4 regions of the Allosphingosinicella sp. genome follow, and region 4 is predicted to be linked to each of the others. Evidence: predicted binding sites of a transcription regulator. Region 4 holds the regulator's gene; each other region holds the start of a gene.

Region 1 (5,125 bases), on a different contig from region 4:
CGGGCGAGCGCTTCGCCATAAGCGGGGCGGGCATGGATGCGCTCGAGCCAGTCCATCAGGTGCGGCCGGCGCTCGTCGAGACCGCCGCGGGCACGCGACGCCTCGAGCGGGAAGCTCATCATGATGTCGGCGGCGGTGAAGTCGTCGCCCGCGAACCAGGCGCGGCCGCCAAGTTCGCTGTCGAGCCAGTCGAGATGAACGTCGAGCATGCGCTGGACCGGCGCCCGCGCGGGCTTGCCGAGCATGCCGAGGCGCCCGATGATCAGCAGGGCGAGCAGCGGCGGCATCATCGAGCCTTCGGCATAATGGAGGAAGTAACGATAGCGCAGCACGTCGTCACGCTTGGCTGGCGGGCCGAGACGGCCGCCGGCTTTCTCGACCAGATATTCGACGATCGCGCCGGTCTCTGCGACCACGCGTCCTTCGTCCTCGATCACCGGGGCCTTGCCGAGCGGATGAACCTTTCTGAGCTCGGGCGGCGCCAGCATCGTCTTGGTGTCGCGCTCGTAGCGGCGGACCTCGTAGGGGAGCTCGAGCTCCTCGAGCAGCCAAAGGACGCGCTGGGAACGGCTATTCTGGAGATGGTGGACGATGATCATCCCGCGCCCCTAAAGGAGCGGCTCGCGGCTTGGGAAGCGGAACTTGTCGGCTTCCCTTGCGTCCGGCGTTGACCTTCAGCACCTGCCTTTCGAGAAGACCCGCGATGGCCGACCAGAGCCCAGACTTGCAGTCCCGCCAGAGCGGTCCCGGCACGCGGGAGTTCATCGCGCTGGTGGCGGCGCTGATGGCGTCGAACGCACTGGCCATCGACGCGATGCTGCCGGCGCTGCCCGCGATCGGCGAGGCGCTGGGCGTGGCGGAGGAGAACCGGCGGCAGCTCGTCATCACCGCCTATCTGCTCGGGTTCGGCGTGGCGCAGCTCATCTATGGCCCCTTGTCCGACCGCTACGGGCGCAAGGGGCTGCTGATCGGCGGCCTCGCCATCTACGGCATCTTCGGACTGCTGGCGGGGATCGCGTCGAGCTTCACCCTCCTCCTCGCCGCCCGGGCGATTCAGGGTGCCGCGGCGGCGGCGACGCGCGTGCTGGTCGTCTCGATCGTGCGCGACCGCTACCACGGCTCTGCGATGGCGCAGATCATGTCGACGGTGATGATCGTCTTCATGATCGTGCCCGTCCTCGCCCCCTCCTTCGGCCAGGGCGTGCTTGCCATAGCGAGCTGGCGGCACATCTTCATCGCGCTCGGCGTCTATGGCACCGTGCTCGCGCTCTGGACCTGGTTCCGGCTGCCGGAGACGCTGCGGCCCGAGCACAAGCGGCCGCTGTCGCTCGGCAAAATCGGCGAAGCGGCATGGACAACTCTCCGCATCCGCCAGTCGATCGGCAACACGATCGCCCAGACCCTGCTGATGGGCGCGCTGTTCGCGTTCATCGGATCGATCCAGCAGATCGTGTTCGACGTCTTCCGGCGGCCCGAGCTGATTGGCATCGTCTTCGCCTGCATCGCCGGGCCGATGGCGATCAGCTCCTACGCCAATTCCCGGCTGGTGATGCGGCTCGGATCCAAGCGGATCCTGCTGTGGGCGCTGGCCGCCTTCACCGCGGCTTCCGCGGTGCACATGGCGGTCGCCGAATTGCTCGGCGAGACGATCTGGAGCTTCGTCGCCCTGCAGGCGGCGACGATGATCTTCTTCGGCCTGATCGGCGCCAATGCGGGCGCGCTGGCGATGGAGCCGCTGGGGCATATCGCCGGCACCGCTTCCTCGCTCCAAGGCGTGATCACGACCGTCGGCGGCGCCTCGATCGGCTTCGTCATCGGTCAGCAGTTCAACGGAACCACCCTGCCCTTCCTGGTCGGCTTCACCATCTGCGGCGCGGCGGCGCTCGGCACGGCGATCTGGGCGAACCGGCAGCCCTGCCAGGACACGCATGACGAAGTCGAAGCCGAGGTCCAGGAGACTTACAGCCGGCCCGCCTGAGCAAGCGGACCGGCCGAAGTTGGCAAAGTTGAAACGAAACAGGGAAAGTTTCGCCCTCCCCGTCAGATGTCGTCGTCGGCAGACGGCCCCGTCATCAGCGCTTCGGCCACTTCCTCGGTCTTGCCGCGGATCGCCTTTTCGAGACGCGTCGCCAGCTCCGGATTCTCGCGCAGATAGGTTTTGGCGTTCTCGCGGCCCTGCCCGATGCGGATCGAATCGTAGCTGAACCAAGCGCCGGACTTCTCGACGATGCCGGCCTTAACGCCGAGATCGAGCACCTCGCCGATCTTGGAGATGCCCTCGCCATACATGATGTCGAACTCGACCTGCTTGAACGGCGGCGCGACCTTGTTCTTGACGACCTTCACCCGGGTGGTGTTGCCGACGATATCGTCGCGGTCCTTGATCTGGCCGGTGCGGCGGATGTCGAGGCGGACCGAGGCGTAGAATTTGAGCGCATTGCCGCCGGTCGTCGTCTCCGGATTGCCGTACATCACGCCGATCTTCATCCGGAGCTGGTTGATGAAGATGACGATGCACTTGGACTTGGCGATCGAGCCGGTCAGCTTCCTCAGCGACTGGCTCATGAGCCGGGCCTGGAGGCCGACATGGCTGTCGCCCATCTCGCCCTCGATCTCGGCGCGCGGCACCAGGGCGGCGACCGAATCGACGACGAGCACGTCGATCGCGTTCGACCGGACGAGGGTGTCGGTGATCTCCAGCGCCTGCTCGCCGGTGTCGGGCTGGGAGACGATCAGCTCGTCCACGTCGACGCCCAGCTTCCTGGCATAGACGGGGTCGAGCGCATGTTCGGCATCGACGAAGGCGGCGGTGCCGCCGTTGCGCTGCGCCTCGGCGATGACATGGAGCGCAAGCGTCGTCTTGCCGGAGCTTTCCGGCCCATAGACCTCGATCACGCGGCCGCGCGGCAGGCCGCCGATGCCGAGGGCGATGTCGAGCCCCAGCGAGCCGGTCGAGATCGCCTCGATCGCGATCGCCTCGCGCGAACCCAATTTCATCGCGCTCCCCTTGCCGAAGGCGCGGTCGATCTGCGCCAGCGCGGCGTCGAGAGCTTTTTGCTTGTCCATATCCTGGGAATTCCTGTCGGAAACGACTTTCAGAGATGCCACCATGGCCAAGCCCCTCGTTAGATTGGTCGCGCCGATCCTTCAACGCGTGAGTAAGCGTGTATCTGTTCTGTTCCCGTAGAACAAGACAGAAACAGAACAGCAGCGGAAGAAATCGCTTAGGCCGTCTAGCGGCCTTGCGCCGCGATCCGATCAAGTGCCTGGCGCATGGCGGCCTGGAGGGCCGGGTGCTGGTAAATGTCATTATGGCCGGCGCCCGGCACGGTCACGTCGAGGATGATGTTTCGTGCCGATTTCCTGAGCGCCGCGGTGCGTTCGGCCGGGATCAGCGTGTCGCGCTGGCCAGCGATCAGCGCAACGGGAACATCGGTCGCGGCGAGGTCCTCCGCCGGCTCCATCCGGTGGCGGAGCAGCAGGCGCACCGGCAGCCAGCGATAATGACCCGCGGCGAGTGCCGACAGCGAGTCGAAAGGCGTCACCAGGATCAGGCCGGCGAGGTCGCGCTGTCGCGCGAGATGCGCAGCGACGCCGCTGCCGATGCTGAAGCCCACCGCCACGATCGGGCGCGAGGGGAAGCGTTTGGCGACCACATCGTGGACGAACGGCGCGTCGGCGAGCAAGGCGGCGGCGCTCGCGGCCCCGGTGCTCGGCCGGTAGCCGCGATAGTGGAAGGCAACGATGTCCCGCTCCGGATACAGATCGTGCAGGTAAGCGGCGGCGGCTTCGGCATTCCACGCGTTGCCCCCGAAGGCGAGGATGAGCGGCCCCTGCCCGCCTTGTATGCGAGGCGGGAGGTGGACGCCGTGCAGCGTCTCGCCGTCGGGCGTGAGCGCGACGAGAGCCTCGGCACCTTGCGGGAGGCCGCCCGAGCCAACCACCATCCGCGTCGGGAACAGCAATGCAGTCTGGAAGAAGAAGAGACCAACGAGGATCGCGAAATAGCCGAGGGCGATCAGGAGCAGCAGGGTTTTGAGGATGGTCATCTTCCTCCCCAGCTTAGCTGGGGAGCGGGACCATGCGAAGCGTGGTGAGCTTCGGAGTCGGATGGCGCTCCGGCGACCCAAACGTCGCCTCTCCGTCCGTCCCCTTTCCCCCATGCCCGCATGGGGAAGAATCAGCTGTTGCCGTTGAGCGCCTGCTTGAGGACCGGCTCGATCGCATCGATCGTATAGGGTTTGGAGAGGACCGGGGCCGCCGCATGGCGCTCGGGCGGAGGCTCGATATGGCCGCCGGTCGCGAGGACGAAGGGCACGCCCTTCTCGCTCAGGCGATCGGCGACGGGCCAGACGGTCTGGCCGCCTTTGAGGTGCACATCGACGATGGCGACGTCGAATCCGCCCTCGTCGGCGCAAGCCAGCGCCTCGTCCACGGTTTCCGCAGTTCCGACGACCGTGTGACCCAGCGAGTCGAGGAAATCCTCGAGCATCATCGCGATCAAGGGTTCGTCTTCGACGATGAGAATAGAATGCCCGGCCACGGGCGAGGCGATTAAGCCGAAACGATTACAATCTAAAGGGCTTATTTGCCCTGCAGAGCGTCACGCGCGGCTTCGGCCAATTTCTGGACAGAGAAGGGCTTGGCGAGGAATGCGACACGGTCGATGTCGATCGATTTGCGGAGCTGTTCTTCGGCATAGCCGGAGATGAAGAGGATCGGCAGGTCCGGGTGAGTCTTGCGCGCCTCGCGGACGGTCGTGGGACCATCCATGGTCGGCATGACGACGTCCGAGATCATCAGATCGACCTTCTCCGCGCCCGCCAGAATTTCGAGCGCCGCCTCGCCATTCTCGGCCGACAGCACCGTATAGCCGTGGCGGGTGAGCGCGCGCTCGGCGACGGCGCGGACCATCGCCTCGTCCTCGACGAGCAGGATCGTGCCCGAGCCCCAGAGCTCGCCCACGCTCTCTTCCCTCGCCTTGCCCTGCGCGCTGGGCTTGCTCGCCTCGGCACGATGGACGGGGAGATAGATGGTGAAATGGGTCCCCTCGCCTTCCTCGGAATCGGCGAAGATGAAGCCGCCCGATTGCTTGACGATGCCATAGACGGTGGAGAGGCCGAGA
Region 2 (5,125 bases), on a different contig from region 4:
GCCTCCAACTGGAAGCTGATCATGGACGCGTTCTTGGAGAGCTACCACGTCCAGCGGCTGCACGCGCCGACGATCGGCAAGTTCTTCGCCGACGGTGTGACGGCGGGAGATTTCATCGGCTGCCACCAGCGCTCAGCGGTCGGGCGAGCGGACTATCTTTCGCGCATCGATCTGGACGACTGGCCGGCGCTGCGCGGCGCGATCACCTATGCGTACCAGCTCTTCCCGGCGACGGTGATCGTGGTCAGCCCCGATTATGTGAACGTGATGGTGCTGATGCCGCAGGCGGTCGACCGCACACTCGTGGAGAATTTCATGCTGATCCCTCAGCCGCCCTCCACCGAGGAGGAAGAGCATCACTGGCAGAAGAGCTGGACCCTGCTCGACAAGGGCACGTTCGGCGGCGAGGATTTCCGCGCCGCGGCGCTGGGCCAGGAGGGTCTCTCCTCAGGCGCGATCGAACGGCTCACGCTGGGGACGCTCGAAACCGGAATCCGGCATTTCCACGATCAGGTGGAGACGGCGATCCGCGCCTAGATGATCGGCCGAAAGGGCTTCACGCGTCCTCGTACAAGCGGAGGCCGGCCGGGACCTTCTTCATCTTCTTGCCGCGCAGCTTGTTGTCCAGGCACTCCAGCGCCGCCTTCAGGACCCTCTCGCTATAGGGCTTAGCGAGGCAGCCGATGCCGAGGCCGGCTGCCTCAGAAGGCGCGTTGCCGGTCACGAACAGCACCGGGATCTTGCGGGCCGCCGCGGCGCGGGCGACGTCGAGGCCGTCGCCGTCGCCGCTCAGCTTGATGTCGCTGAGGATGAGGTCGATCTCCTCGCCGTCGATCAGCTTCGCCGCGTCGGCGAGGTTGTCGACCGTGCCGACCACCTCGTAGCCGGCGTCGCTCAGCTGATATTCGTTGTCGAAGGCGACCAGCGGCTCGTCCTCGACGACGAGGATCCGACGAATATGTCTTTCACGCTTTCCGAACAGCATCTAGGGCGTATCGCCTCCCGAACGATCGATTTGCACGCGTAACGAACGAGGAGCGATCGGTGTCCCCGGCGGAACGTCGTTTGGGCGCAATATTTTATCCCCTCGGCGGAAGCGCCGCCGCCCGCATTGGAGAATGACAAGTGCCGCCGCCCCGTCCGTCCGCCGAGCCGCAGAGGATCGCCAAACTGCTCGCCCGCGCCGGCGTCGCCTCGCGCCGCGAGATCGAGCGCATGATCGAGGAGAGGCGGATCGCGATCGACGGCGTCGCCATCGAAAAGTCGGCGACCCTGCTCACCTCGCTGCACGGCGTGACGGTCGATGGCAAGCCGGTGAAGGCTCCCGCCCCTGCCCGCCTGTTCCGCTTCCACAAGCCGACCGGCCTGTTGACCGCCGCCCGCGATCCGAAGGGCCGGCCGACCATCTATGATCGGCTTCCGCCGGCGCTGCCGCGACTGATGCCGGTCGGACGGCTCGACATGAACACCGAAGGGCTGCTGCTGCTCACCACCGACGGCGAGCTCAAGCGCCAGCTCGAGCTCCCTTCGACCGGCGTCGAGCGCAGCTACCGCGCCCGGGTGTTCGGGGAGATCAGCCAGGAGCAGCTCGAGGAATTGATCACGGGTGTCGAGATCGAGGGCGTGCGCTACGGCTCGATCGACGCCAATCTGGAGCGGCGGACCGGGCGCAACGGCTGGGTCGAGATGAAGCTCACCGAGGGCAAGAATCGCGAGGTGCGGCGGGTGCTGGAGCATCTCGGGCTGCAGGTATCGCGGCTGATCCGCACCGCCTACGGGCCGTTCGTGCTGGGCGATCTGCCCGCTGGAGCGGTGGACGAGGTGAGGCAGCATGATCTGGTGGCGTTTCGGAAGGAGCTCAAGAGCCCGTCCGGGCAGCGGCAGGCCGGCCAAGGCGAGCAAGGGCGCGGGAGATCTCAGACCCGCCCCGAGCCCGGCCGCAGCCCCGCCACCCGTCCTCCACGTGGAGGGCCCCCTTCGCGCTCCACCCGACGACCGGGTGAGGATGGCCCCCGCCCGCCGTCAGCCGTGCCGGGGGCGCGGCGGCCGGGCCGTCCCTCCCCGTCGCGAGGCGGACCAAAGAAGTGAGGATCATCGCCGGCGAATGGCGCGGCCGCCCTCTGGCGGCGCCTGATGGTCGTGGGACACGGCCCACTGCCGACCGCACCCGCGAAGGCCTGTTCTCCATGCTCCAGAGCCGGCTCGGCAGCTTCGAGGGGCTGCACGTGGCGGACCTGTTCGCCGGCACCGGCGCTCTGGGCCTCGAAGCGCTGTCCCGCGGAGCCGGCCACTGCACGTTCGTAGAGAGCGACCGCGGCGCCCTCGCCATCCTTCAGCAGAATGTGGATCGCTTCGGCGCCGGGGAACGGGCGACCCTGCGCGCGCAGCCGGTGGAGCATGTGTCGGCGCCGACACGCCCCTGCGACCTCGTGCTGATGGATCCGCCTTATGCGCGCGGACTTGCCGAAGCCGCCCTCAAGCGCCTTACCGATCCGGCATGGCTTCGCCCAGGCGCGATGGTCAGCATCGAGACGGAGGCCCGCCTGCCGCCCCCGCCCGGCTTTGCGCTGGAAGCCGAACGCCGCTTCGGCAAGGCGCACATCACCTTGCTGCGACGGAGCGACTGACCGGCTTCGTCGAAAGCCCGACGCCCTTGGTCACGTCGCGCTCGCGGCTCTTCGAGGGATGATTCATCGTGCAGGTGGGACGAAGTGCCTTTGCACAGCCTCCCGGAGAACAGGCTTATGGGGAGCCTCGAGGACAGGATCAGGATCGAGCAGATGGCCCGGGCGCTTGCCGCCAGTGCCGGCGTGATCTGGGAGCATCTCGACCATTATCCCGGCTATCTGCGCGGGATCTGGCGCGGCAAGGCGATGGAGCTGCTGCGCGACATGCCCCGCAGCAAGGGCCTCGCCTAACCCGGATAGCGCGCGAAGGCGGGCAGCTCCTGGAGGCGCTCCATCCAGCCGATCCGATCCGCCACCTGGATCTGCGCCGCGGGCGGGACCGCGTCGGGATCGTCCAACGTGCAGATCTGGACGTCGATCGCGCCGGGAAACACCTGCTCGTTCGTGTAGAAGAGCGCCGTGCCGCAGCTGCCGCAGAAATGGCGCCGGCCATGCTCGGAGGAAGCATAGACCGTCGTCTCGCCCTCCACCTTGAGCTGGTCCTCCGGCACCAGCCCCCAGGCGACGGCGGGCGCCCCCGCATGGCGGCGGCAGTCGCTGCAATGGCAGAGCGCCTGGTGAATGGCCTCGGCCGGCATCTCGTAGCGAACGGCGCCGCAATGGCACTGACCCTTCGGCATCTCGCGATCTCCTTTTGTTCTATGTTCTTGCCACGATTTGGGCAAAGGCTGCAAGCTCGAACCCGAGCTTGCCGCAGCCCCTGCCGTTCCCTACCTGTTCGGACGTGAGTCTTCCGGAAACCCAGACCAGCGAGCCGCATTATCTGCGCGGGCTCAATCCGCCGCAGCGCGAGGCCGTGCTCACCATCGAGGGTCCGGTGCTGGTGCTCGCCGGCGCGGGCACCGGCAAGACGGCGGCGCTGACGGCGCGGCTGGCGCACCTCATCGCCACGCGCAGCGCCTGGCCGAGCGAGATTCTCGCCGTCACCTTCACCAACAAGGCGGCGCGAGAGATGCGCGAACGGGTCGGGCGCATTGTCGGCGACGCGGTGGAAGGCATGCCGTGGCTCGGCACCTTCCACGCGATCGGCGCCAAGATGCTGCGGCGGCATGCCGAGCTGGTGGGGCTGCAGTCCAACTTCACCATCCTCGACACGGACGATCAGCTGCGGCTGCTGAAGCAGCTGATCACCGCCAACGATCTCGACGAGAAACGCTGGCCCGCCCGTCAGCTTGCCGGCCTCATCGACCGTTGGAAGAACCGCGGCTGGGAACCGCGGCAGGTCGATGCTGCCGAGAGCGAGGCTTATGCCAACGGCAAAGGCGCCGAACTTTATGCGCAATATCAGGAGCGGCTGAAGGCGCTCAACGCCTCCGACTTCGGCGACCTGCTGCTGCACATGCTGACGGTCCTGAAGACGCATCGCGACGTCCTCGAATTCTATCAGCAGCGGTTCAAATATATCCTCGTCGACGAATATCAGGACACCAACCAGTCGCAATATCTCTGGCTCCGCCTGCTCGCCCAGGAGCGCAAGAACATCTGCTGCGTCGGCGACGACGACCAGAGCATCTATTCCTGGCGCGGCGCCGAGGTGGCGAACATCCTGCGCTTCGAGAAGGATTTCCCGGGCGCGAAGATCATCCGGCTGGAGCAGAATTACCGTTCGACGCCGCACATCCTCGCCGCCGCGTCGGGCGTGATTGCCCAGAATAGCGGCCGCCTCGGCAAGACGCTGTGGACTGAGCACGACAAGGGCGAAAAGGTCCGCGTCATCGGCGTCTGGGACGGGCCCGAGGAAGCGCGCCGCATTGGCGAGGAGATCGAAAGCTTTCAACGCCGCGGCGGAACGCTCGACGAGGTGGCGATCCTCGTCCGCGCCCAGTTCCAGACCCGCGAGCTGGAGGACCGCTTCATCGCGATCGGCCTGCCCTACCGCATCGTCGGCGGCTTCCGCTTCTATGAGCGCGCGGAGATCAGGGATGCGCTCGCCTATCTGCGCGTCATCGCCCAGCCGGCCGACGACCTCGCCTTCGAGCGGATCGTCAACACGCCCAAGCGCGGCCTCGGCGACAAGGCGGTCGGCAAGGTTCATAGCTTCGCCCGCGCCGCCGGCGTCTCGCTCTTCTCAGCCGCCGCGCAGATCCTCGATACCGACGAGCTGGCCGGCGCCGCGCGCAAGTCGCTCGGCAACCTCGTCGCCGATTTTGCCCGGTGGCGCCTGAAGCTCGACGAGCTGCCCCACCCCGAGCTCGCCCGCCTCGTGCTCGACGAGAGCGGCTACACCGCCATGCTCCAGGCCGACCGCTCGGCCGAGAGCGCGGGCCGCCTCGAAAACCTCACCGAGCTCACCCGCGCGATGGAGGAGTACGAGACGCTCGGCGCCTTCCTCGAGCACGTCTCCCTGGTAATGGAGAATGACGCCGCGCGGGACGAGGCCAAGGTCACGATCATGACCATCCACGCCGCCAAGGGCCTCGAGTTCGACACAGTCTTCC
Region 3 (5,125 bases), on a different contig from region 4:
TGGCCTTGGTCGCAGCAGTCGCGTCCGGATATCTTCCGAAGCGGCGCTGCATTTCATCGGGGCCCTTGAGGTGCCGGTCGGCGAAGCGCTCACGACGGAAGCCGAGCTCGTCGATCGTGCATTTCTCGCGAATGGCGGTGACCACGTCCTGCAGCATGCGCCGATCGGGCGTGTGGTAGAGTATGTCGCCCGTGGCCAGCGGCGTCAGTCCGAAGCGGCGGGCGAGTTCGGCCGTGCGATGCAGACGAAGCGCATCGCCCGGGCGGCGATGATGGGTAAGCGCGACATGGCCGTCAGCGCCGAAGATCTCCGCCATCATCGAAAGCTCGGCTTCGCCCGGTTGGCCGAGATCCGGGACCAGCGCCGCGACGAGACCTTTGGCGTAGGCCGCCACATCCTCCCAATAGAGGAAGCATTGTCCCTTCTGTCCCCGTTGAGCATCGGCACGGCTCTTGCCGACGGTCAGCAGCCGCGTCAGGCGCGACCAGGCGGCGCGATCCTCCGGCCACACCAGGATCGATGCCGCGTCGACCAGATCGAGCCGGCAGCCGGCGATCAGGCGACAGCCGGTCGCCTTGGCGGCGATCAGCGCCCGGACGAGACCGGCGACGCTGTTGCGATCGGTCACGCCAAGGGCGTCATAACCGAGCAGCTTCGCCGCCGCGAACAGCTCGTCGCTGGACGAGACGCCGCGCAGGAAGCTGAAATGGGTGGTGACCTGGAGCTCGGTATACATGTTCAGCCGAACAGGCCGTGCAGGTGCCAGCTGAGATCACCGCTACGCGGATCGACGGCGTCGCCGCGGCGGAACAGCCAGAAGCGTGCGCCGGTCACGTCCTCCACCTGGAAATAGTCGCGGACGGCATCGCGCTCGGCGGAGCCGCGCCACCATTCGCCCTGGATGCGCTCGGGGCCGTCGCCGCGAGTGACCTGGTAGGAGCGGCCGCGCCAGGTGAAGCGCTTCGGCACGCCGTCGGGCAGCAAGGCGAGCACGCCCTCCACCCGTTCCGGTGGATCGAGCAGCCGTGTCGGGCGCGGCCATCGGGGCCACCTAAAAGGGTTTTGCGCCATCGGGTCGGTGCGGCGGACGCTGCGTTCCGGAACGTCGCTCTCGACCGCGGCAAGGCGGAAGATCCGCCGCAAGCCGAGCCGCGTGGCAAGCCGGTCGACCAACTGAGCGAGGTCCGCGGCTTGTTCCTTGCCGGAGAGTTCGGACGGCACCGGCTGAGGAGCAAGCGGATCGACCCGCTCGGCCACCAGCCGCATGGCCTCGATGCCGAAGCCGGGCTCGATCTGGTCCAGCCGGGTGGCCATCAGGCGCACGATGTGATCGGCATCGCGGCTCGGCCGGGCCAAACCGATGGCGACCCGCTGGTCGACCGCGTCGATGCGCGTGAGCGTAAGCGAGACGAGCCGAGCGCCCAGGTGCCGAGCTGTCAATTGCACGCATAATTCCGCCACCAGATTGGACATGGCCAGAGCGATCGGCTCCGCGGTGAGCAGAGGCTCGACGAAGCGGCAATGGGCGAGCGGCGCCTCGGCCGGCACGAGCTGGTCGATCGGCTGGGCACGCGCGCCGAGCGCTTCGTCGAGGCGGATCGCCACCGCCTGGCCGAAACGGCGCACGAGCGGGGCACGCGGCAGGGCGGCGAGCGCCCCGATATTGTCGATGCCCAGCCGCCGCGCAGTTTCAGCCGCGGCCGTATCGAGCCCCAAGGCGGAGAGCGGCAGACGCTCGATCGCCTTAGCCGATTGCCCCGGCGGGCAGATGGCCACCGGCCGGGCAGAGCATCTGGCGATTGCCTGTGCCGCCGCCGCGGTGTCGGCGATCGCGACACGGGCGCCGAAGCCGAGATAGCGGCAAAGCTTGAGCATTCGTCGCGCCAGGCGCTCCTCACCGTCGAACAGATGGGCGGAAGCGCCGATGTCGAGTAGCAGCCCCTCGCCCGGGGCGACGGCAACCTGGGGCGTCCAGTGCCTGGCGGCATGGCGGGCGAGGCGATCGAGGTCGGCGGCGACGCCTTCAGGATCCGCCGGGCGGATGACAAGGCCCGGCACCAGCGCCCGCGCCTGAGTGAGCGGCATGCCTGCGGAAAGGCCGAGCGCCTCTGCGGTGGGGCAGACATGAGCCAGGACGACACGCTGGCCGACGCGCTCGGTGATGACCATGGGGGGCCCGCCGGTCTCGGCCGGATCGTCCTTCTCCGCCTCTGAGGCCGCAGAACCGACCGCGCGGGCCACGAAGCCGCCCAATGTGCGCCCCTGCTGCCAGAAGGCGCCCTCGAGATCATAGACCGGGCGACCGGGAGGCGCGGCCTCGTCGGACGGTGCCGGGCGAAAGGGATGCGGCAGGCTTTCGCTGCGGCGGCCGAGCTCGCGCACAGGCGGGCGCTGATGGAGCGGCAAGGTCTCGATCTGGGCGAGGATCGCCGCCTTCTGCGCGCGCTTGCGGGCAAGCCGCTGATCGAGCCACTCGTCGGTTCCCGCGTCCCGGGCCCAGTGCGCACCGGGCCGCCAGCCGCCAGCCTCCACGGAGGAATGATCGGCCGGTTGTCCAGCCTCAATCAGCTTTGCGGGCGTCTGACGCGCCTTTTCCTCCTGGCCAAGCCTCTCTCTTAGAGCGAGGAGCTTGGCCCGCTCCTTGGCATTTTCAGGCCATCGGGCATCCGGCCACCATGGCTCCTCCTGCGGCGCTGAAGCCGGGGGCCTAGGCTGCGCGTCTTGCCGCGGCCGCTCGGTCTGCCGTATTCGCTCGATCGCCAAATTCGGCAGGTAGAGCGAGGCAACCCGTCGCATCGCAGGACTCCATCATCCAGTCATGGGGCTCGCCGCCGCGCTGGCGGACGAGGGTGAGGCGCCAGCGGGGGCGGCCGATGCCTTCCACCGGCAGGGGCGATGACGGCGCAGAGGCGATCCGCCAGCGCGTCACCGCGGACGAAGGCAGCGCCAGCGGGTCCTCTCCACTCCGCTTCCAGCGCTTCAGCATCAAGGCGGTCGTGCCGCCCTCCTCCGCGGCCAGCTGCAAGCGGCGGGTGGAGGCCATCTGGACGCGGCCGACCTCTCCCACCACGGCGGCGAGGCCGCGGTGGCGAAGGCCCTCCTCCATCACCGCGAGTACATCCTCGTCGCGGCCGCATTCGGCATAGATGACCTGGCCCGGCCCAAGCCCCGCCTGGGCGATGCCAGGCGCGAACAGGTCGCGGCGGCTGAACGCCCAGAGCACGTCGCCCGTGGCCCCGGCACGCCGGGCCGCGATGCCGGCAATGAACAGGGTCGCGGCGGCATCGTCGCTGAGTTCAGGCGTGGCGCCGGTCACCTCGTGCAGCGCCGCGACGGCAAGCCCGCCGCCGGCCATCCGCGCATCGATGGACTCGATGCCGAAAGGCAGGCAGTCGCGTGCCCGCTCGCCGCCCGCCGATTCGATCGCCCGCACCTCGGCGCGCAAGGCGGCAAGGCGTTCGGATTGGGCAGGCGACAGGGCAGGCATAGCGACTCACAAGACTCGTCTGTTCCTATTATGTTCCTCTTACATTCATCCGGAGTCAACGTGCCTGTGGCGAGAAGAACAGCCTGCACCCGCACTTGCGGTCTTCCACGCTCGACAGCCGCGCCTAAATTGGTGAAGCCGATCCGATGAATTTCCTCCGCACCTGTTTCCTCACCTTGCTCCTGCTCGTCGGCGCTCCCGCCTCGGCCGAGGGAGACAGCAGCTGGTTCTACAAGGGCAGCGACGTTCCGCCCGATCCGGCCTGGACGTTCGGCACGCTGCCCAACGGCCTGCGCTATGCGGTGCGGCGCAATGCGCTGCCGGAAAAGCAGGTGTCCGTGCGGGTGCGGATCGCCGCCGGCTCGCTCCACGAGCAGGATCATGAGCGCGGCTGGGCGCACTTCATCGAGCATATGGCGTTCCGCGGCACCAAGGGCTTCGGCGACGGCGAGGGGCGGCGGATCTGGCAGAAGCTCGGCGCCAATTTCGGCAGCGACAGCAATGCGTCGACCAGCCCGACCCAGACCGTCTACCAACTCGACCTCCCCCGCGCCGACGAAGCGAGCCTCGACACCAGCCTCGGCGTGCTGTCCGAGATGGTCGACACCGCCTTGTTCGACCCGACGATTCTGGAGGCCGAGCGCAAGGTCATACTGGCGGAGAAGGGCCGCCGCTCCGAGCTCGCCACCCGCATGCTAGAGGCGAGCTGGCCGGTCTTCTACGCCGGCCTCAAGATTGCCGACCGCGACACGATCGGCACCACCGAGACGCTGCAGAAGGCGACGCCCGAAGGCATGCGCGCCTTCTACGAGCGCTGGTACCGGCCGGAGCGGGCGACCGTGATCATGGTCGGTGATGCCGATCCCGCGATTATGGAAAGGCTGATCGCCAAGCATTTCGGCGGCTGGCAGGGCACCGGCCCCGCGCCCGCCGAGCCCGATTACGGCCGCATCGCAGAGCCCGAAGCGCGCGCCGCCTCGCTCGCTTATCCTGGCGCGCCTTACGCAGGCTCGGTCATGTGGCTGCGGCCCTATGTCGAGACGCCGAACACCAAGGCCGTCGAGCGGATCGACCTCGCCCGTTCGCTCGCCGCCCGCATCCTCAACCGCCGGCTCGAAGCCAAGGCGCGAGGCGAGGCGGACTTCGTCAACGCTGCGGTAGTCGAGAACCAGACAGCGGGCATGGCCGATTACACCCAGATCTCCGTCACCGCGCGCGAAGGCAAGTGGCGCGAGGCGCTGGCCCAGAATTTCGCGATCATCGCCGATGCGCTGCGGGCACCCCCGAGCGAGGCGGAGATCGCGCGCGAGATGAAGAACCTGAAGGCCACGGCCGCTTCCGGGGTCGCCGGAGAGGCCACCGTCAAGTCGCAGCAGCGCGCCCAGCAGATGGTGAACGCGATCAGCCGCAACAGCATCGTCACCACGGCGGCGACCATCCAGGCGGTGATCGACGAACTCGAGCCCGAGATGACGCCGCAACTGGTGGGCGAGGCGATGAGGGGCCTGTTTGCGGGATCCGGCCCGCGCTTCGTGCTGCTCGCGCCGCAGCCGGTCGAGGGCGGCGACGCGGCGGTCGCGACTGCCTTGGCGATGGCCGAAAAGGCCGCGCCGGCCGCGCGCGAGGCGGAGCGGCTGG
Region 4 (5,125 bases):
CGCTTACGATGCGCGGCGGGCCCACGGAAGGCGCAAACGCCGAGAAGTCGCTGGCGCCGGGAGGCGGGGAGGATTAGCGGCGCCGGCATGCCGATCCGCCTCATCTGCCTCGATGCCGACGACACGCTCTGGCACAACGAGACCTTCTTCCGCCGCACCTTTGGCGCGTTCGCAAGCCTGCTCGCACCGTTCGCGCCGGCCGACGAGATCCAGCGCCGCCTCGACGAGACCGAGCATCGCAACCTCGTCTCCTACGGCTATGGCGCCAAGGGCTTCATTCTTTCGATGCTCGAAGCCGCCTCGGACCTGGCCGGCGACAATCTCCCCGCCGCGACCGTCCGCGATATCCTCGCGCTCGGCCGCGAAATGCTGGCGCATCCGATCGAGATGCTGCCGGGAGTCGAGGACGCCTTGCCGGAACTCGCCGAGCGCGCGCCGCTGATCCTCGTCACCAAGGGCGACCTCCATCACCAGGAGGCGAAGCTCGCCGCCTCCGGCCTCGGCCACCATTTCACCGGCGTGGAAATCGTCAGCGAGAAGAGCGCGGAAACCTACCGCCGCGTCTTCGCCCGCTACGGCGCAGCGCCGCAGGAGGCCGTGATGGCCGGCAATTCGATGCGCTCCGACATCCTCCCCGCGCTGGAGGCCGGCGCCTGGGCCGCCTTCATCCCCTTCGAACTCGTCTGGACCCACGAAGCCGCCGACGCGCCCGAGGGCCATCCCCGCTTCGCTGAGCTACCGACCTTGGCCGAGCTCGCCAGCTGGATCGACCGGATCGACTGATGGGGGCAAGGGAGGGAGGTCCTCTTCCGCGAGCGTGACGTCAATAAGGCAGCCTCGCGGCCGCGATCTCAGTAGCGCCGCAGCAGTCCCGACAGCCGCCCCTGGATCTGCACCTGGTCCGGCCGGTAGCGCTGCGGGTCGTAGCGGCGGTTGGCGGGGTCGAGGCGGATCATCTGGCCCTCGCGGCGGAAGGTCTTGAGCGTCGCCTCCTCATTGTCGATCAGCGCCACCACGATCTCGCCGTCGCGGGCGGTGTCGGTCTTGCGGATGAGCGCATAGTCGCCGTCGAGAATGCCTTCCTCGACCATGGAATCGCCGGCCACCTCCAGCGCATAATGCTCGCCCGGCCCGAGCAGGGCCGCCGGCACCTGCAGGCTTTCCGTCCCCTGCAGCGCCTCGATCGGCGTGCCCGCCGCAATCCGGCCGTGGAGGGGAAGCTCGATGATGTCGTTCGCCGGCGCCGGGGTGGCGGGCGCGGGAGCCCGCAGCGGCACGACGTTGCTTGCGCCGGCCCGCTCCGGCATCTTCAGCACCTCGAGCGCGCGCGCGCGGTTGGGCAGCCTGCGGATGAAGCCGCGCTCCTCCAGCGCGGAGATCAGCCGGTGCACACCGGACTTGGACTTGAGGTCCAGCGCCTCCTTCATCTCCTCGAACGACGGCGACACGCCCGTCTCGCCGAGCCGCCCGTGGATGAAGGAAAGAAGCTCATGTTGCTTGCGCGTCAGCATGTCCGGCTCCGCTTAGAACGTTTGCGGAACGTGTAAGGAACGTTACGGCTGCTTGTCAAGCGGCAAGCTGCGCCTTCAGGCGCGCCGCCTCATGCGCGGCGTCAGCATCCCCACGCGACCGCGATATTCCTCATAATCCCGGCCGAAGAGGCCGACGAGGTCGCGTTCCTCGTAGCGGATCGCGATCAGCATGTAGACGGACATGCCCACCGCGAGCAGCAGATGCCCCGCTGTCATCCGCGGCGTCGCCCAGAAGGCGATGAAGAAGCCGGTATAGAGGGGGTGGCGGACGAGCTTGTAGAAGAAGGGCTGCCGGAAGATAGGACCCGGGATCTCCGCACCGCGCATGTTCGACCAGACCTGCCGCAGCCCGAACAATTCGAAATGGTTGATCAGGAACGTGCTCAGAAGCACGATCAGCCATCCCGATGCGAACAGCGCCCACAGCACCACCGCGCCGGCGCTTTCCACTTCCCAGACCGGCGTAGCGATCGGCCGCCAGAACAGGAACATCAGGATCAGCGCGAGGCTGGCGAAGATGACGTAGGTGCTGCGCTCGACTGGCGCCGGCACGATCCGCTTCCATACCGCCTTGAAGCCCTGGCGGGCCATGACGCTGTGCTGAAGCCCGAACAAAGCGATCAGCGCGACGTCGATGGCGAGTGCGGCGCCGAGGCTCGCCTCCGGCCCCCGATCGACGGTTCGCGGCGCTCCCGGAATGTCGCCGACAAAGGCGATCAGGTACAGGAACGTCGCGAAGAAGATCAGATACGCAATCACCCCGTAAAGGAGAAAGACCGGCCGAGCCATCTTGCCCTCCCACCCGTATGCGTCTCGACTCTTCTACCACAGCCGGCGCATCCGACCTAAAGCCGTGTCGGGAAGCCGACTTAAGAGGAGCTCTTCAGTTTCGTCATCGCCAGGAAGTTGGCGAGCAACTTGTGCCCCCACTCGCTCGCGACGCTCTCCGGGTGGAACTGAACGCCGTGGATCGGCAGCTCGCAATGGCGAAAGCCCTGCACCGTCGCGTCCGCCGCTGTCGCGTTGACGCTCAGGCACTCGGGCAAGCCCTCCGCCGCCACCGCGAGCGAGTGATAGCGCGTTGCGGTGAAGGGGGAGGGGAGGCCGGCAAAGACGCCGCTCCCGTCATGCTCCACATCGCAGGTCTTGCCGTGCATCAGCGGCGCGCGCACCACGCGCCCGCCGAAATGCTGCCCGATCGCCTGGTGGCCGAGGCACACGCCCAGCAGCGGCCGCCTGGCGTCCGCACAGGCTGCGACAAGTTCCAGCGAAACACCCGCTTCGTCGGGCGTGCCCGGCCCGGGCGAGATGAGGATCCCCGCCGCGCCGCTCGCGATCGCCTCGGCCGCTCCGATCTCGTCGTTCCTCACCACCCGCACCTCGGCGCCGAGCTCGCGCAGATAATGGACGAGGTTCCAGGTGAAGCTGTCGTAATTGTCGACGACCAGGATCATCGCTGCGCTCAGAGCTTGGGCAGCGTCACGCCCCTCTGGCCCATATATTTGCCCGCGCGGTCGGCATAGCTGGTCTCGCACGGCTCGTTGCCCTGCAGGAACAGGAACTGGCACGCGCCTTCATTCGCATAGACCTTGGCGGGTAGGGGCGTCGTGTTGGAGAATTCGAGCGTGACATGCCCCTCCCAGCCCGGCTCCAGCGGCGTCACGTTGACGATGATCCCGCACCGCGCATAGGTCGATTTACCGAGGCAGATGACGAGCACGTCGCGCGGCACTCGGAAATACTCGACCGTCCGCGCCAGCGCGAAGCTGTTCGGCGGGATGATGCAGACGTCGGTCTGGCGGTCGACGAAGCTGTTGGCCTTGAAATCCTTGGGGTCGACGATGGCGTTGTCGACATTGGTGAACAATTTGAACTCGTCGGAGACGCGGGCGTCGTAGCCGTAGCTCGACAGTCCGTAACTGATGGTCCCCTCGCGTCTCTGCCCGTCCTCGAACGGCTCAATCATTCCGTGCTCGCGCGCCTGGGCCCGAATCCACTTGTCCGACATGATGCTCATGAGATGGCGTTCTTCACGGCTTGAGCGCTTGTGGCAAGCGGGCTGGCCGTCACTTGATGTGCAGCACGCAGATCAAAGTGAAGAGGCGGCGCGCGGTGTCGAAGTCGACCTCGATCTTACCCTCCAGACACTCCTGGAGGAGCTCGGCTGCTTCGTTGTGGACGCCCCGGCGAGCCATGTCGACGGTCTCGAGCCCGTGCGGCGAGTCCGATCGCACCGCTTTGAAGTAGCTGTCGCAGATCGCGAAATAGTCGCGGATCAGGCGCCGGAAGCGGGCGAGGCCGAGGCGGACTGTGTCGAGCTCCCGCCCGTCCGCATCCTTGAGGTCGATGGCGAGCCTGTTGTCCTCCACCCGCAGCAGGATCTTGAACGGCCCCTCGAAACCGGCAGGCGCAAAGCGGTTATTCTCCAGCAGGTCGAAGATGGCGATCCGCCGCTCCTGCTCGACGTCCGGATTGCGCCAGATGATCGTGCGCGTGTCGAGCTGGATGTCGATGATGCGGGGTTCGCCCATGCGTGCCGCTGTTAGCAAGTGCAGCATCGTTTATCCACAAAGCATCCACACAAAGGTTCCGGAAATCTTTGCTGGCGGTGCTATGACTTAGCTGCCGCGCGGCATAGGATAGGCTCATGGCCGACATCATCAGAATCGCTGAAGCGCCCGCTCCGACTCCGCCCGCTCTCCCTCAGAATATCGAGGCGGAGGCGGCGCTGCTCGGCGCGCTAATGATCGACAACCGGCTCGCCGAAGACATCCAGATGAAGCTGCGCGCGGAGCATTTCTTCGAGCCGCTGCACGCGCGCATCTACGAGAATATCCTGAAGCTGGTCGACCGTAACATGATCGCTTCCCCGGTCACATTGCGCCCGCTGTTCGAGGCGGACGAGGAGATGAAGGAACTGGGCGGCCCGTCCTATCTCGCCCAGCTGACCGGCAGCGGCGCCGCGATCATCGGCGCCCGCGATTTCGCCGAGCAGATCTACGAGCTGGCATTGCTGCGCGCGCTGATCGGTGTCGGCCGCGAGATGGTCGAGAATGCGCTCGACACCAGCGAGGATGTCGACCCAAAGGGCCAGATCGAGGCGGCCGAGAGCGCGCTCTATCGCGTCGCGGAGGAGGGCGGCGGCGAGGGCTCGGTGAAGAGCTTCGCGCAGGCGACGAAGCTCGCCGTGCAGCTCGCCGAGAAGGCGCTCAACACCGGCGGTGGCCTCAGCGGCGTCACCACCGGCCTCGACAGCGTCAACGCCAAGACCGGCGGCCTCCACCATTCCGACCTTCTGATCCTCGCCGGCCGTCCCGGCATGGGCAAGACCTCGCTCGCCACCAACATCGCTTTCAACGCCGCGCAACGGCTGGTGCGGGACATGGAGGATGGCATCGCCCCCGAGAAGTCGGCGGGCGCCGCGGTCGCCTTCTTCAGCCTGGAAATGAGTGCCGACCAGCTCGCAACGCGTATCCTGTCGGAGCAGTCGGGCATCAGCTCCGAAAACCTGCGCATGGGAAAGATCAGCCAGCAGGATTTCCGCAACCTCGCCCGCGCCGCCGCCGAGCTGGAGAGCCTGCCGCTCTATATCG

The links. Region 4 encodes LexA, which represses DNA repair genes until DNA is damaged. Its sites were predicted from a motif close to GTTCCNCNCTTGTTCT; they were not measured.
Region 1: a site for LexA is predicted at 3,186-3,201, ahead of recA (recombinase RecA). Genes of this name have one in related genera too.
Region 2: a site for LexA is predicted at 3,393-3,408, ahead of AC5JBD_RS14090 (ATP-dependent helicase). Genes of this name have one in related genera too.
Region 3: a site for LexA is predicted at 3,509-3,524, ahead of AC5JBD_RS05770 (ImuA family protein). Genes of this name have one in related genera too.

Annotation. Positions count from the first base shown of each region.
Region 1 is NZ_JCACEU010000019.1:611,135-616,259, reverse strand. Features, by position in the region: gene AC5JBD_RS15545 (glutathione S-transferase family protein) at 1-599, opposite strand, end outside; gene AC5JBD_RS15540 (multidrug effflux MFS transporter) at 704-1,978, shown strand; gene recA (recombinase RecA) at 2,041-3,111, opposite strand; gene AC5JBD_RS15530 (alpha/beta hydrolase) at 3,234-4,049, opposite strand; gene AC5JBD_RS15525 (response regulator) at 4,181-4,543, opposite strand; gene AC5JBD_RS15520 (hybrid sensor histidine kinase/response regulator) at 4,585-5,125, opposite strand, start outside.
Region 2 is NZ_JCACEU010000019.1:325,455-330,579, reverse strand. Features, by position in the region: gene AC5JBD_RS14120 (aromatic ring-hydroxylating oxygenase subunit alpha) at 1-537, shown strand, start outside; gene AC5JBD_RS14115 (response regulator) at 557-985, opposite strand; gene AC5JBD_RS14110 (pseudouridine synthase) at 1,126-2,088, shown strand; gene rsmD (16S rRNA (guanine(966)-N(2))-methyltransferase RsmD) at 2,085-2,627, shown strand; gene AC5JBD_RS14100 (hypothetical protein) at 2,745-2,918, shown strand; gene AC5JBD_RS14095 (GFA family protein) at 2,915-3,307, opposite strand; gene AC5JBD_RS14090 (ATP-dependent helicase) at 3,412-5,125, shown strand, end outside.
Region 3 is NZ_JCACEU010000014.1:701,326-706,450, reverse strand. Features, by position in the region: gene AC5JBD_RS05780 (error-prone DNA polymerase) at 1-736, opposite strand, end outside; gene AC5JBD_RS05775 (DUF6504 family protein) at 739-2,532, opposite strand; gene AC5JBD_RS05770 (ImuA family protein) at 2,708-3,487, opposite strand; gene AC5JBD_RS05765 (M16 family metallopeptidase) at 3,634-5,125, shown strand, end outside.
Region 4 is NZ_JCACEU010000016.1:414,241-419,365, forward strand. Features, by position in the region: gene AC5JBD_RS10360 (HAD family hydrolase) at 88-783, shown strand; gene lexA (transcriptional repressor LexA) at 852-1,511, opposite strand; gene mddA (methanethiol S-methyltransferase) at 1,587-2,321, opposite strand; gene AC5JBD_RS10375 (anthranilate synthase component II) at 2,402-2,986, opposite strand; gene dcd (dCTP deaminase) at 2,995-3,549, opposite strand; gene AC5JBD_RS10385 (UPF0262 family protein) at 3,599-4,063, opposite strand; gene AC5JBD_RS10390 (replicative DNA helicase) at 4,180-5,125, shown strand, end outside.